Bernardetia sp. MNP-M8: one gene and its partners. Each later gene encodes a partner of the first gene's protein in a complex. Links are inferred from orthologs where the notes say so. Each region holds a gene or a part of one and is shown in the gene's direction. Other genes may lie near its edges. The genes, in order: V9L04_RS10365, V9L04_RS20055 and V9L04_RS19060.

Evidence for each region.
Region 2: the proteins of V9L04_RS10365 (region 1) and V9L04_RS20055 are in contact, whole or in part, in a crystal structure (PDB 6Y11), measured with the Thermus thermophilus proteins. The link is inferred for Bernardetia sp. MNP-M8 from one-to-one orthologs. Residues at the interface, in WP_096411122.1 of Thermus thermophilus: Arg36, Val44, Arg45, Met46, Gly47, Pro48, Asn49, Arg50, Val51, Leu57, Gln58, Ala61, Asp62, Ile64, Lys65, Ile67, Phe68, Lys69, Glu70, Ile72, Val74, Glu223, Ala224, Glu225, His233, Thr234, Glu235, Tyr236, Ser237, Trp241; in WP_096411117.1 of Thermus thermophilus: Arg16, Glu17, Gly18, Leu24, Leu27, Val28, Trp30, Gly31, Arg32, Asn34, Ser35, Trp37, Thr54, Asp55, Ala56, Asp59, Ala61, Arg62, Phe63, Gly64, Glu66, Val67, Phe68, Arg69, Ala70, Ser71, Arg73, Gln74, Ala75, Asp76.
Region 3: the proteins of V9L04_RS10365 (region 1) and V9L04_RS19060 are in contact, whole or in part, in a cryo-EM structure (PDB 6ZJN), measured with the Thermus thermophilus proteins. The link is inferred for Bernardetia sp. MNP-M8 from one-to-one orthologs. Residues at the interface, in WP_096411122.1 of Thermus thermophilus: Ala224, Glu225, Gln226, Glu227, Ala295, Trp297, Phe298, Arg299; in WP_223903221.1 of Thermus thermophilus: Pro35, Ser36, Asp139, Gly141, Ala142.

The regions. Positions count from the first base shown.
Region 1 is NZ_CP147012.1:2,494,048-2,499,103, reverse strand. What follows is about bases 1,133-3,960. They hold V9L04_RS10365 (complex I subunit 1 family protein), read left to right. Parts: upstream 1,133-1,916; coding sequence 1,917-3,005; downstream 3,006-3,960. Other genes in these bases: V9L04_RS10360 (hypothetical protein), read right to left, coding at 3,068-3,898; V9L04_RS10370 (DUF6268 family outer membrane beta-barrel protein), read right to left, coding at 1,133-1,685. Also shown: V9L04_RS10375 (DUF2147 domain-containing protein), read right to left, coding at 1-387; more of V9L04_RS10370, read right to left, coding at 579-1,132; Asp-tRNA(Asn)/Glu-tRNA(Gln) amidotransferase subunit GatA, read right to left, coding at 4,038-5,056. UniProt on the Escherichia coli protein: NDH-1 shuttles electrons from NADH, via FMN and iron-sulfur (Fe-S) centers, to quinones in the respiratory chain. The immediate electron acceptor for the enzyme in this species is believed to be ubiquinone.
Region 2 is NZ_CP147012.1:4,964,782-4,969,929, reverse strand. The notes cover bases 1,256-4,175. They hold V9L04_RS20055 (NADH-quinone oxidoreductase subunit B family protein), read left to right. Parts: upstream 1,256-2,411; coding sequence 2,412-2,939; downstream 2,940-4,175. Other genes in these bases: nqrF (NADH:ubiquinone reductase (Na(+)-transporting) subunit F), read left to right, coding at 4,051-4,175; V9L04_RS20050 (2OG-Fe(II) oxygenase), read right to left, coding at 3,108-3,743; V9L04_RS20060 (DUF349 domain-containing protein), read left to right, coding at 1,256-2,343. In the rest of the region: V9L04_RS20065 (DMT family transporter), read left to right, coding at 1-503; more of V9L04_RS20060, read left to right, coding at 982-1,255; more of nqrF, read left to right, coding at 4,176-5,148. UniProt on the Escherichia coli protein: NDH-1 shuttles electrons from NADH, via FMN and iron-sulfur (Fe-S) centers, to quinones in the respiratory chain. The immediate electron acceptor for the enzyme in this species is ubiquinone.
Region 3 is NZ_CP147012.1:4,720,113-4,725,137, reverse strand. What follows is about bases 1-2,797. They hold V9L04_RS19060 (NADH-quinone oxidoreductase subunit D), read left to right. Parts: upstream 1-699; coding sequence 700-1,896; downstream 1,897-2,797. Other genes in these bases: V9L04_RS19050 (hypothetical protein), read left to right, coding at 2,713-2,797; V9L04_RS19055 (hypothetical protein), read left to right, coding at 2,035-2,376; nuoK (NADH-quinone oxidoreductase subunit NuoK), read right to left, coding at 25-303. Outside these bases: more of V9L04_RS19050, read left to right, coding at 2,798-3,297; V9L04_RS19045 (septal ring lytic transglycosylase RlpA family protein), read right to left, coding at 3,402-3,809; V9L04_RS19040 (hypothetical protein), read right to left, coding at 3,882-4,280; V9L04_RS19035 (Dps family protein), read right to left, coding at 4,586-5,025.

The DNA.
Region 1 (5,056 bases):
TTTAGGATCATAGATATTTCCATTTTCCCAAACTAAATCATCTTTATCACCTACAAATTCCAAATCTCTCATGTTTGTCATTCCTAATATTTTATCAGAATGCTTTGATTCATCTGGATTATTGATGTCTAAACGAGGTGTTCCGTCTGGATTATCTTTTTCTTTTAGCCATACAATACGACCATAGTATTTATTTACGTCTTGTCCTTTACTAGCTTCTCCTTTAGAAATACGAATAACAGAACGTTTATCGCTTGGCTGCCAATCACCTATCAAAATATCTCCTGGGCTATCTTGTGTAGGAGAGTAAAATTCGGCTGCTGTCCAGCTTGTCAAAACAAATAAAGAAGCAAAAAGAGCTACAAATAAGATATGAAGTGTTTTCATAATGAAGTTTAAATTAAAGTGTTGTCTGAATAGGTTTTAATAAAATTACAATTAACCTTGTATCTACAATAAATTGTTTTGCTATGTTAAAGCAATAGTTTTACTATTTATATAGTGAAAATTCAAAAACTATGCCTTTTGGATAAAATGTTATTTTTCAATAGTTTCTTTTAATTTTAATTACTTAGTAATTAAGGACTTACAAAGTTAAGACCAATACGGAAATACATAGGTAAACCAAGACTTCCTATTGATACTTCATTTGCATCATTACTTGCTCCATTTGCCAAATCAAAACGATATGCAGGAGCTACACCAGCTTGAAGATTCAGACGAATAAAACTAGAAAGTGCTTTATTGAGTTCGATACGCCCACGAATTTCAGATTTACTTAGTTCATAATTATTGGTAGCAAATATATCATTGTTAGGCGAATTTTGTAAGAGATAGCTTTGTCCCTCTAACTCATAACCAAAATTAAGTGACGATTTTGCAGAAAAATTATAACGTAGAGAGCCACGAGCAGGTAATAATAATTCCATTCCCCATTTATTATTAAACGTTTTATTCCACATGAAGATAGGCACATGTAAAAGTTTACCACCACGATATGTACGAGTAACACCAATAGCTAAGTTTTGATTATCACTTTTCTTCCAACCATAAAGTAGAGAAGCAGTATATTTCATCTTTCCAAAATCTGGCTCTACTTCTCCAGCATCATACGTTCCAATACTATAATTTCCATTGAGTGAAGTAGCAGCTTGAAATATAAGAAAATGTTTTTCATCAAGAGGTTTGAAAGCTAAAATTCCTAACGTAGCTGTACGAAGTGGATTGTTATTTAATGAAAGAGCTAAAGCATCTCTAGTATCTACTTGATCAAAATTATAACGACTTTCCCAATATGAAAAAGTAGCATTGAAAATAATATTACTCTTAGATACTAAAGGAATATTAGCATCCAAACGAATACCATGATTTAGACTGATAGGAGATGTGTAACTAAAAGTGCTATCACTATCATCTGGGTTTATAGATTCTAGTTCTGAGCCAAACATAAAATCATAGCTCAAACCGATAAGTGTAGTAGGATTTAAGTTATTGATTTTATTATTACAATATTTTTTAATGACTGTATCATCAGCTTCTTCAAAGCCATCCATACTAAATTCTTCTTCTTCATCAGGTGCAATGACATCACCTGTATCTACTTGTGCTTTGGCTAGGAAGAGATTACCAAAAAGACAAAAGCAAAATAAAAAGGCAATCGCAAATAAACGGTATCTTTTGTTCATAAAATAAAAGTTTTTGGAGGTTTGTGTGTAATTTTGTAGTTACTGTAAAATAAGAATTGATAATTTTATAAATGAATCACTAATATATTAACATTTCTTTAAAAACCTACTACTAAGAATAAAATTCTGATAAACACAGCATTTTTGAAATAAAGTTTTGAATATATACATCTTTCCTTAAATATAGATAAATCAATTTACTTTCTTTATATTACTATCAAATATAATAGTATGACTATTACTTTCCTAATATTTCTTACACTTTCTCTAATTTTATTTAATACACTGGTGGGTGTATATGTTGAGCGTAAAGTTTCTGCTTTCATACAAGACCGTATTGGTCCTACTGAAACAGGAAAATACGGTCTTTTACAAACGTTTGCTGATGTAGTCAAACTACTTTTTAAAGAAGATATTATTCCCTCTTCTACAAATAAATTCTTATTCAAATTTGCCCCTGTTCTAGTTTTTATAGCTGTTTTTGCAGGTTTTGCGCTTGTTCCCTTTACAGCAAATTCTGAAACTGAAATGCCTTTAGGTATTTTGATTTGGCTAGGTATTGTAGCCTTAGATGTAATAGGAATTTTGATGGCTGGTTGGGCTTCTAGCAATAAATTTTCATTGTATGGATCTGTTCGTTCGTTGGCTCAAATGGTTTCGTATGAACTTCCTCTAGGACTTTCTATTTTGTGTGTGGTAGTTTGGAATGGTTCTTTAGATTTACAAGAAATTAGTCAGGCACAAGGAATTTTTGCAGAAAAAACGACCTATTTATTTGGTATTTCATTTTTAAATATAGAAACTCAAACTATTGGAGGACTTTTGTCTTGGAATATCATTTCAATGCCATTTTTCTTTATTGTCTTTCTGATTTTCTTTATTTCTGGACTTGCACAAGCCAACCGAACACCTTTTGACATTCCAGAAGCAGAATCAGAACTTGTAGCAGGTTTTCAAACAGAATATTCAGGAATGCGTTGGGCATTTTTGATGTTGGCAGAATATGGAATGATGCTTTTGATAGGACTTCTGACAAGTATTTTATTTTTTGGAGGTTGGAATAGTCCTTTTCCTAATATTGGGAGTTTTGAGTTAGCTAATTATACAAGTGGAGAAATTGGACATTTTTCGTCTTATCTATGGTCTTTCTTTTGGCTGATGAGCAAAACTATTATTTTTATGCTTATTCAGATGTGGATTCGTTGGAGTTTTCCTCGCCTTCGTGTCGACCAACTAATGACAATGTGTTGGAAATATTTACTTCCTTTTTCTTTAGGTATGCTTGTTTTGACAGCTTTTTGGAAGGTTTTCTTATCATAAATTTCTGTGTGTCTTGCTATATGTCGTCGGTGAGATATCGAAAACGGCAAGAGAATCATTTACTATACATTTTTGGCTATCAAATAATTGATAAATGCAGAACAAGAAACTAGCATAAACTTAGCATCTTCAAACTTAATTTCTTGACTGCCTTCAAATAATTTGTGTCTAATTCCTCCTTCATTATTTGTATAGCCATATAAAGAATTAATAGCTGTCTTAAATTCAACACCTAAATTCAATTTTCGTTCTGTTTTAGCTAATGCTTTTCCGAAAGTGGCTTTATTATCCTCAGCAATAATACAACATAAAGATTCCACAGCAGAGATAGCTTCTTTTATGGAGTTACGGTAATCTGGATTTTCTCTATCTGAAAATAGTTGAATAGCCGTTTTGAGATGTTCATTTACTGAATTATAAGGAGATTGAGCAGCTTCTTCTACTTCATTAATTTCTTCTTGTGAAGTAATTGGAGTTACTAGATTATTTACTATTCTATAACCTGACATTTCTTTCTCTAATGCTTCATTAATTTGTGATGCAAATCCATCAATTTTATAAGGTAAATAGAATTCAAGTAACTCATAAATTTCATACCAGCTAGTCTGAAAAAAAAACTCTTTTAAATTTGCACGTATCTTAGCCTTATAGTCATTATTTCCTAGGACAGGAATTTCATCAAGAGGAAGTAATAAAAACTCTCCCCAAAAATTTTCCATAAAGTGATAGTATAACGTTTTAGGATCATCTGTACCATATAGAAATCTCTCATACGTTACCTTTTTTAGGAAAATATTCCAAAGCCTGTTTTTCAATCTCTCATCAATATCATTTATTTGTAAATCTAATCTAGGCTTTACAATTCCCATTCTTTCCGAAAAACGTCTATTCATTTCTGTATTTATTTGTAGTTTATAAATCAAATACAATATAAACAAAAAAATCGTTCAAGTAATTCTTAAACGATTTTTAAAAATTCTATTATATGTAAACCGTCGTTGAGGTCTGAACCGTCAACGAGGATTTATAAATTTACTTCATCATCTCATCAGCAAAAGCCAATAATTTATCTTCTGAAAAATAATCTCCCATTATTTGTAGTCCGATAGGCAAACCTTCTTTGTCTGTTCCGTTTGGAATAGAAATCGCAGGAATTCCGACCACAGAAGCAGGAACAGTAAACAAATCAGCTAAATAAAGTTCTACCGTTTCGCCTTCATATTTTCCAATTTCAAAGGCTGTTGTAGGCGTTGTTGGAGAGATAATGAAATCATAGTTGGAGAATAATTCTTTCATTGCTTCCTGTATTTTGCGTCTTACTTTTTGTGCTTTCGTAAAATAAGCATCGTAATAACTTGCGCTAAGAACAAACGTTCCTAACATAATTCTGCGCTTGACTTCCTTACCAAAACCTTCTGTACGTGTTTTTTTGTACATCGATTCCAAATCGGTAACATTCGGACTACGGAAACCATAACGAACACCATCATATCTTGATAAGTTTGTACTTGCTTCTGCCGTAATCAAAATATAATAAGTAGGTAAAGCATATTTGAGAAGAGAAAAATCTACTTCTTCTACTTGATAGCCTTCATTTTTTAGTTTCTCAATTTTTGAAATTGTTGCAGCTTTTATTTCTTCGCTTAATCCTTCAGAATGCAAAGTTTCTTTGATGTAAGCAATTTTTGGCTTAGTATTACTTTCTGAATCTTGCTTTAATAATTCAGAATATTTTGGCACTTCTCTTTGAGAAACTGTACTGTCATTATCATCTTTTCCAGCAATAACTTCTAGCGTAATAGCAACATCAGCAGCATTATTTGCAAAAATTCCAATGCTATCAAAAGATGATGCAAAGGCAATCAAACCATAACGAGAAATACGTGAATAGGTTGGTTTCAAACCAACAATTCCACAAAAAGCAGCAGGCTGACGCACAGAGCCACCTGTATCAGAACCCAATGAAACCATACACATTCCTGCCTGAACTGCCACAGCAGACCCTCCAGAACTTCCCCCCGGAACTCGGTTTGTACCAATTTCATTTTTTA
Region 2 (5,148 bases), 2.5 Mb from region 1 along the record:
TTGCCAAAAAAGGAGGAGGTTTTGGAGATATAAATATTTATGTGGTCTTCGTTATTTTGGCTGCCTTTTTTTATGGAATTAGTCTAAATGTAATCAAAAGTAATCTTTCAGAAGTGGCTTCTTTTCCAATTGCTTCTTGTGCTTTTCTTACTGTGGGTATTCCTTCTATTTTATTTTTGTTTTTTGGAACACCTTTTTTGTCTCACTTTCAAGAAACGCAAGAAATTACTACACAGACAACCCTTATTCCTCCTATCGCTTTAGTTTGGAAATCCTTTTTTTATATTGTTATTTTAGGAGTTGTCGGAACAGCAATCGCTCTTATTATTTTTAATAAAGTGATTCAACTCAATGATGCTGTTTTTGCAAGTACAGTAACTTATTTTATTCCCATTGTAGCCATTTTTTGGGGAGTAATTGATGATGAACCTTTACAGTCTGGGCATTTTATTGGAATGGCTCTGATTATATTTGGTGTTTTTGTGGCAAATAGATGGAAGTAGATTAGTATTTTTCATTAAAAAAATAGTTTCATGCTTTTTTTCAAATCTTGCTGTTGGTCAGTGCCTTACTGAGTCCCAATAGTTTTTATAAGAAGATTCTGTATATAAGTGCATATAAGAATCAAGAATTTTTTTAATAAAATACTTGTAATTTTATACTATTCTTTATTCTATTTTTCCAAAAAAATTGTATCTTAGTTTTGGAACAGTTAAATTATTTATCTCAAAAATAAATTTAGTTCTTTTTTAACAAAATAAACTATTCTTTAGTTAATACGACATTCTGTTTCGGAATTCTGTACAGAAAATAATTTTTAAACAGATTCATACAATGTAGCTAGAATAAAATTAGGCTTTTTTATTGCTTTATTTTATACAAATTGTGCAAATTTTAATTTTCTCAAAACCATTGCCTTTTAAGCCTAAATTTACTTTAAATTAGGTTTATTTTAATCACTCAAAAAAATCACTACAAACAATGTCCACCACAAATTCAGCCAACTCAACTACCAATCACGACTCAAATTCAGTATCAAATTCTTTCGGTTATATTAAAGACAATAATGTTTACTTAAAAGCATACAATGACAAATCAGACAGACAAATCGGAGTAGTCAAAGAAAGTGCAGAAGCAAGTATTGCTTATTTTGAAGACCGTTATCAAAAATTATTAGAGAAAGTAGAAGAAGTAGCACAAGCTATCGAAGAATCTCAAAATAAAGGTTCTTATCTTATGAAACTGGTTCATATTAGAGAATCTTTAGAAACTTACAACTCTATAGGTGACTATACAGCCGTAGAAAAACGTATTTTAGAATTAGAACAAGGAATTGAAGACTATATTTCTGAAAATAGAGTAAAAAACACAGAAATAAAAACGGCTTTATTAGCCGAAGCACAAGAGCTTAAAGATAGCGACGACTGGGAAGAAGTTTCTGAATATCTTAAAGACCTCAAAATGCGCTGGATACGAACAGGCAGTGTGGGTGAAGAAGACGAAGAAATGTCAGAAGAATTTGATAGATGCTTAGATGTTTTTTTTGAACGACGAAAAGCATTTTTTGATAATGAAAGAATTGTCAATGATGAGCGAATTCTGAAATACAAACGTATTAGTAATAAAGTTAGAAAGCTCAATTATCAAAAAGAAAAAACGCCTGAAATGCGTCAAGAAGTAATAGACTTGCAAAAAGCATGGAAAGATGTAGGCGTAATTCCGAAATGGAAATACCTAAAATTATATAGAAACTATAAACGAGAAGTTGATATTTTCTTTGGTAATCCTGAGCAGAGCAATGATAGTTATGGGTCGTATCGTCAAGAACCACCCATTCCAACTACTCCAGAGGGAATCTTGGAAGCCAAACGCAAAATGACTGAAGAAGTAGAAGAAATTGCAAATAAGTTTGAAAATGTACATTTGAATAATGTCAAGACAAAACAAGTGCAATGGAAAAAAATGGGTATCATTAAAAACAATGATGAAGACCGTTTATTAAACAATCGTTTTCATGCTGCTTGTAGTGAAATATTTACGCATGTATTTTTAGAAAATGATGCAAAACAAAACTTTGAAGGCTACGAAGAAAAAACTGGTTTCGAACAATTAAAACTCAAAATCAAACTTATCAAAGATAGCATTAGAGAAGAAGAACCAAAACTTCAACAAATTGCTAAGAACATTCCTCAAGATAGTTATGGCAGACCTATGTTTGATAGAAATGAGCCTTCTCATGCACCTGTTCGTTCCGAATATATGAATCTTTTGAATGTAATCCGAACAAAGAAAAGGTTATCTAAAAAGTTTCAAAATCAACTCAACAGTAGCTATAATTTTTAGTAAAATAGCGTTCAAGCTGCAAAAAAACTACTGTGTAATTTAGTTTACAAAACGTATTTATATAAAAAATGAATATTCCAACTACCACCAAACTCACACAATCCGAAAAAACAGGACAAGGAGGTTTGGTGGTTACTTCTTTAGAAAATCTTATACAGTGGGCTAGGTTATCATCTCTTTGGCCTATGACTTTTGGTTTGGCATGTTGTGCTATCGAAATGATGGGAACTTATGCTCCTCACTACGATTTAGATCGTTTTGGTGTTTTTCCTCGTGCCTCTCCTCGTCAGTCTGATGTTATGATTGTGGCAGGAACAGTAACTTTCAAAATGGCTGATAGAATAAAACGCCTTTATGAACAAATGGCAGAACCTCGTTATGTAATTTCGATGGGAAGTTGTGCCAATTGTGGAGGACCTTATTGGGAACATGGCTATCATGTGGTAAAAGGAGTAGACAGAATAATTCCTGTTGATGTGTATGTAGCTGGCTGTCCTCCACGCCCAGAAGCTCTTATTGGAGGAATTTTGAAGTTACAAGAAAAAATTCGTTCCCAAGCTCCTACACCAACAGGTATTTTGAATCTCAAAAAATAAAATTAGCTTAATAAAGGTTATCACGGTTAATTTAGTAATGTTCATTTTTCCGTAGCGACAGGTTTGCAAACCTGTCGCTACGGAAAAATAAGACTGTTTTGCTTGTCTATAACTTGCTAATTATTAGACCTGTAAATAACCGTGATAATGTTTAATATTGAGCTAATTTTATATTTCTCTTCTGAGCCAGCCTGTTATGCTCATCCTGTTTCGTTTTTCACTTGGCAGAACTTCATGCCAAATCATTTCACTTCGCATACAGACAAAACGATTAAAGATAGGTAAAATATCAGTTTCAACTTTGTTTTTAGCATCTTTATCATAGATTCTAAGTTTTCCTCCATCTTCTTCTTTCCAGTCTTGATTAAAATAAAGAATGCAAGAAATAAAACGTCTTTGAGCTGTTTGATGGTTGTCTAAGTGCTTTTTATAAAAACTTTTTGGAGGATAGATAGCAAAATGTCCCTCAAAGTTATTTAAAGATAAATATAGCTCTTGATTGAGAGTCTGTTTGAAATTATCTATTTGAGTCCAGTAAAGTTGTTGAAATTCTGTCAAGTCATTGGGTTGAAGCCATTTTACATAATCACTTCGTATTTCTGGGCGTAATTGCCAATCTACACCTCGTCTACCTATTCCTGCTGGGTCAAATTCGCCTTTTTCATATTCATCATTTAATTCTTTTCGAAGAGAATTTGCAATTTCTAAAGGCAAAAAATCATCAACAGTTGCCCATCCTTTATCTGCTAAACCGTCAATAAGAAGATTTATTTTATCTGATTCTATTAAAGGTATTGAATTCATAATTTTTTTTTGAATGAGTTATAATTTTTTTAAACAATTTTCTACTACATGTCTTTCTTATTCTGAATCACAAAGTTACAGATAAAAGACCAACAAAAATTTCTTGTTTCAAACTTCTTTTTACATCTTGTTTTAATTTATATTTTAAGAAAAATAGCAAAATTTTAAAATAAAACGTGTTTTTTGATGAATTGCTATTGGTATTTGATAATTTTTGAACGTATATTTGTAGCTATATTATTCAATAAACGAATCCTTATTAAGTAATTTATTCAAACGCAAAAATAGACCTAAAAAAACAGAATACATGATTAATTTAACTGTAATTCTTGCAGGACTTGCCGTTTTCGGAGTTGTTACACTTCTTCTTGTAGGATTGCTTCTTGTTGCAAAGGCACAATTAGTACAAAGTGGAGATGTAAAAATTACTGTGAATGGTAATGATGGCGATCCGATTGTTGTTGCTGCTGGCTCAACACTCCTTTCTACACTTGGCGATAACAAAATATTTTTACCTTCTGCCTGTGGTGGTGGTGGTACGTGTGCCATGTGTAAATGTATCGTAGATGACGGTGGTGGCGATGTTTTGCCTACCGAAGTCGGACATTTGAGTCGCTCTGAACAAAAAGAAAATGTTCGTTTGGCTTGTCAAGTGAAGGTAAAGAAAGACATGCAAATCCGTATTCCAGAAGAGATTTTTGGAATCAAAAAATGGGAATGTACTGTCAAATCTAACTACAATGTAGCTTCTTTTATCAAAGAATTTGTAGTAGAGTTACCTCCAGGGGAGAGTTTACACTTTGAGTCAGGTGGATATATTCAGATTGATGTTCCTCCAATTACAGTAGATTTCAAAAACATAGATATTAGTCCACTTCCAAATGATCCAGGTGGAAAAGATAAATTTAGAGACGAATGGAACAAATTTGGTCTTTGGGATTTGAAAATGGTTAATGATGAGCTAGAATTTAGAGCTTATTCTATGGCAAATCACCCAGCAGAGGGAAATATTGTCATGCTTAACATTCGTATTGCTACTCCACCTTGGGATAGAGCAAATAACAAATGGATGGATGTAAATCCAGGTAAATGTTCTTCGTATGTATTTAATTGTAAAGAAGGAGATAAAGTAAATATCTCAGGACCTTATGGTGAATTCTTTATTAAGGATACAAACAAAGAAATGATTTATATCGGTGGTGGTGCTGGTATGGCTCCATTGCGTTCTCATATTTTCCACTTATTCCATACTCTTAAATCTGACCGTAAGGTTTCGTTTTGGTATGGTGGACGTTCGAAAAGAGAGCTTTTCTATGTAGATGAATTTAGAGCTATCGAAAAAGAATTTCCGAATTTTACATTTAATATTGTACTTTCAGAACCATTACCAGAAGATAATTGGGAT
Region 3 (5,025 bases), 2.2 Mb from region 1 along the record:
GTTGAACACACAAAAATAGTGTCTTTATTCTTCTTTTTCTAAAATTTCATCTATTTCAATGTGTCCAAAATAGTTATAGATTTTCAGAATCAAAGCTAGTGCAATCGTAATTTCGGCAGCAGCCACCACAATAATCAAAAGGACAAATAAATGCGCTTCCATTCCTTTCGAAAAAGCAATAAAATTGAGCATAGAAGCTGTTAGCATTAGTTCGATTCCCATCAAGACAAGCATTGCATTTTTACGTGTCAAGACAATCAAAATTCCAATTCCGAACAAAATTGCAGCTACAAAAAGTATCATTTATGATGGATTAAACTCTGATAAATTACTGTCAAATTCTATAAAAATTATTTATTATAATCTGTTTATTAAACTTGATTGCATATTTTTGTAAAATTAGCAACTAAACTCACCAAATACAATTTATTTTTGAATCGTAATTTTAATTCGTTTTCCTAAAAATTTAATTCGAAACTTTTTCATAATAAATAGAAATTAATTAAAATATTTTTTTTTTATAAGTCATTAGTAAACCTTATCACGGTTTGTGTTAAGATAGTTCAGACATCTTGTCTGAACATAAAAAGCAGTATTTTATCCTATCCAACAGTCTGGAAGACTGTTATACAAAAATAACCGTGATAACCTTTAACCTTTAGTATTCAACACATTAAATTCGTAATTTTAATCATTCCTATGTCCTTTCACCAACAATCTGAACCCACAAAATACACTTCTGATACTCTCAAAAGTGAGGAAATGCTTTTTAATTTAGGACCTCAACATCCTTCTATGCATGGTGTTTTGCGTTTGGAAGTTATTACAGATGGTGAAGTTGTAAGAGAAGTTGTTCCACATATTGGTTATCTGCATCGCTGTTTTGAAAAGCATGCTGAAAGTCTGAATTACGCCCAAATTATTCCCTACATAGATAGAATGGATTATGTTGCTTCCATGAACTCGGAACATATTTATGCACTGGGAGTAGAAAAAATGTTAGGAATGACAGACAAAATACCAAAACGAGTAGAATATATTCGTGTTTTGGTGGCAGAACTCAATCGAATTGCTTCTCATTTTATTGCTATCGGAACGTATGCTGTTGATGTGGGAGCAACTACACCTTTTTTGTGGCTAATGAAAGAGCGAGAATATATTTTACGATTGTTAGAATGGATAAGTGGCGCACGTCTTTTATACAATTATATTTGGATTGGTGGCTTATATTATGATTTACCTTTAGATTTTGAAGAAAAATGTAGTGAATATCTAAATCATTTGAAACCTAAATTAGATGACTTGGAAAACTTACTTATCAATAATAGAATATTTGTTTCAAGAACAGCAAATGTAGGAGTTTTGCCAATGCAAACAGCTATTAACTATGGAGTTACAGGTGCAATGCTTCGGGCTTCGGGTTTGAAATGGGATTTGAGAAAAGTAGATAAATATTCAATTTATGAAGAAGTAGATTTTGACATTCCGATTGGAGAGGGAAAAATGGGAACAACAGGTGACTGTTGGGATAGAAATTTTGTTCGCTTTCAAGAGTGCAAAGAATCTTCAAAAATAATTGAACAATGTATTGAGAAACTTACTAAAGAACATAAACGAACACGAGATTTTGACCCACAAGCACTTGTTCCAAAACGTATAAAACCACCTCAAACTGATTTTTATTTTAGAGGCGAAAGTCCGAAAGGTGAACTTGGCTTTTTCTTTAGACAAAATCCAAAATATAAAAAAGGAGATATTCCTTTTCGTTTGAAAGTTCGTGCGCCTTCCTTTTGTAATCTTTCTGTGTTGCCTTATTTAGCCCAAAATACTCTACTTTCTGATTTGATTGCTATTGTTGGTTCTTTAGATATTAATTTGGGAGAAGTCGATAGGTAGCCAAAACTCATTTTAACTCAGATTTATTTCTTTCAAATTATTTTCAACATTTAGATAAGTTTTAGTGTTTATATTTTTAAAGAGAGTGAATAACTTTTATTTTCACACCTCTTATTTTTTAAACTAAAACTTTTTTTTATGAAAACGCCAGATAAAAAACAAAATAAAAATACCGATTCTCCAGAAGAATTCTTTAAAGACAAATTTGATTATGATCCAAAGGAGGATATTTATAATCAAGGAAAAAAAGTAGCCAGTATTGACAATGATGATGAATTAGTAGTGGATAAAGGAATTCCTACTCCAAATCATAGAAATGAACTTTATGAAGAAGCTCCTTTGCATAATGCAAAATCAAATTTTGAAGGAGAAACTATTGATGTTCCTGGTGCTGAATTGGATGATCAACAAGAAAGCATTGGCTCAGAAGATGAAGAAAATAATTATTATAGTTTAGGAGGAGATAACCACTCTAACTAATATAAAAGATGCTGCTTAGTTGTCTTTTAAAAGCCCATAATCTTAACTGATATGGGCTTTTTAACTGCCCTTTGTTGAACTTTACATGGTTTTTTTTCAACAAAATACAAATTTTTTGAAACAAAATTTTATTAAGTTCCGTTATAAGAGTATAAATTTTTATTAAATACTTTATATTCAATAAGTTTTTAATATTTACTTATATTGTCAAAATACATAACAGATGTATTATTTCATTTTTTTTTGAAATAATTTATTTTTATCATTCTGTAATTTATATGTATATAGTTCTATTAATTTAATTAGAACTTATTTTTTAACCTAAATTTTTTTAATATGTTTACTCCAATCAAATCAAACGCAATCAAATTTATTCTTTCAGCTAGTATTATCGTAGGTGGTTTATCTAGTTGTGCTAGTGAAGCAGTAGAAGAAACTCGTCAAGAAGTATTTGTGGAAGAATCAGCTCAATCAGAAAATCTTGCCAAAATAAATATTGACCCAACTCCTACCGATTTTGATACTGTATTGTATCCAATAGATCCTTTAGTTGATGATGATAAAGATAATAAGAAGAACACGAATAATGCTGCTATTGAAATAGCTGGTAGTTGGGATATGACCTCTACCAACGAACAAAATGTTGATTATAATTTAGAACTCTATAAAGATGGAACATATCAAGCATCACCTGATGAAATTTATACTAGAGGAAGAACTACAGGAAATTGGAATGTAGATGGAACAGGAGATGAATTATACTTATATCTTGGTGGTCTTTATGACTATAATGATAATAAAAATATTATAGCAGAACCATCTACTAGAAATAAATTTAAAATTACTGAATATTCAGATAATAGATTAGTTATTGTAAATGATCAAAATGATTCATTTATTTTAACTAGAAGCAACAAATAATTTGTTCTTTTTTATTGATGTTATTTAATAATAAGTTCATTTCTCAAAAAAGCTATTTACAAATTCGGTAAATAGCTTTTTTTGTTGCCTCATTTTTTGTTCTATCAATCATATTCTATTTTTACTTTAGTTAGTCCGTCACGAATAAAATCTAATTTTTCTGCACCTTTTCGGGTAACATCAATAACTCTCCCTTTTTTAAAAGGTCCTCTATCGTTTATTCTGACTCTAATTTGTTTTCCATTTTTTAAATTAGTAACAGTTACCATTGTACCGAAAGGAAGGGTTCTGTGTGCTGCAGTCATTAGTTTTTGTCTGAATTTTTCACCACTTGCTGTTGGTCTTCCTTCATACTTATCTCCATAATAAGATGCAATTCCTGTTTCACTATGTTTTCCAGCTTTAATAGAACTGTTAGAATTATCTTTCTTCGAACCAAACAAAGAAGTACAAGAAGAAAAAGAAAAAACTAAAAAGAGAGATAGGCAAATTATTTTTATTCCTTGTTTCATATCAAAATAGTATTGAAGTTATTTTAAAATAGGTGTGTTGGTATTTTAAGCTAACTTATTGAAAATATAATTTTAAATAGTATCTAAGTAATTTTCTGCTTCTTCTAATGTAGCAAAAGCAGTAATAGGAGTCTTCGAACGAGTAGTAGCTCTAGCTACCTGCATATTAGCAATATCATTTAGAGAGGCTAATTGTGCAACAGCTTTCATTCCATTTTCTAATAAGTAAGCCTGTATTTTTTGATGAACTTGTTCTATTTCTAAGCTCATATGCCCCATAAGTCTTGCATCTGCCAAAACGGTAAAACTTTCTAGCAAAAAACCACTTTCAATAGCTTTTTCCCAACCTTTCTTATATTCCAAAACTGCTGATAAGTTTTTACAACTACCTTTTATTATAGAATATGCTCTATTTTTTTCTGTATTTATAGTTAAACTATAATAATTATTGCTCACAAATTGCTTTGGCATTTCTATAAAATAAATGTATTGAAGGAGAAGTGTTGAAATCTATATTTTTATGTAAAGGTAAAAAGAAAATAACAAAAAAAACACACTCTAAATTTGCATTTAAAATGTGTTCATAAGCGAAATTATAAAAGGGTGTGCGTTCGTTTTAGCTTCGCTGAGGGTTACACCGTTCTCAAAAACGAACGAAACGCTTCCTCAGAAACATGATATTGCTTAAATCACGCTTCTGAGGAAGCGTTTTTTTTCAGTTCTGAGGAACTGAACACACAATATTTCGTAAAAAGTCGGAAGAGCCAATAAGTTTGTTATTTGTTACTTCCCAACCAAGCAGAAAGCATCCAAACTGTTTTTTCTTGTACTTTGATAAATCCTGCCAACATATCTGTTGTTCCTTCGTCTTGAGCATCACCAGCAACAGAAAGCGTTTCACGTTCTTTCTTGATAAGAATAGAATAATCAGTAATAATTGATTCTACTGATTTTTTCTCATCACTTATATTTTTGTGAACTTTCACTGTTGAGTTTTTGAGATAATCTTCGTAAGTATGAAGAGGTGTATGTCCTAAAGTAAGGATTCGCTCTGCAATTTCATCAATATTTAATTGCGCTTCATTATATAGTTCTTCAAATTTTACATGAAGAGAAAAGAAATGATGACCCAATAAATTCCAGTGAAAACCTCTTAGATTTTGATAAAATACTTGATAATTTGAAAGGATTTCGTTGAGGTGGTTGACAGTTTTAT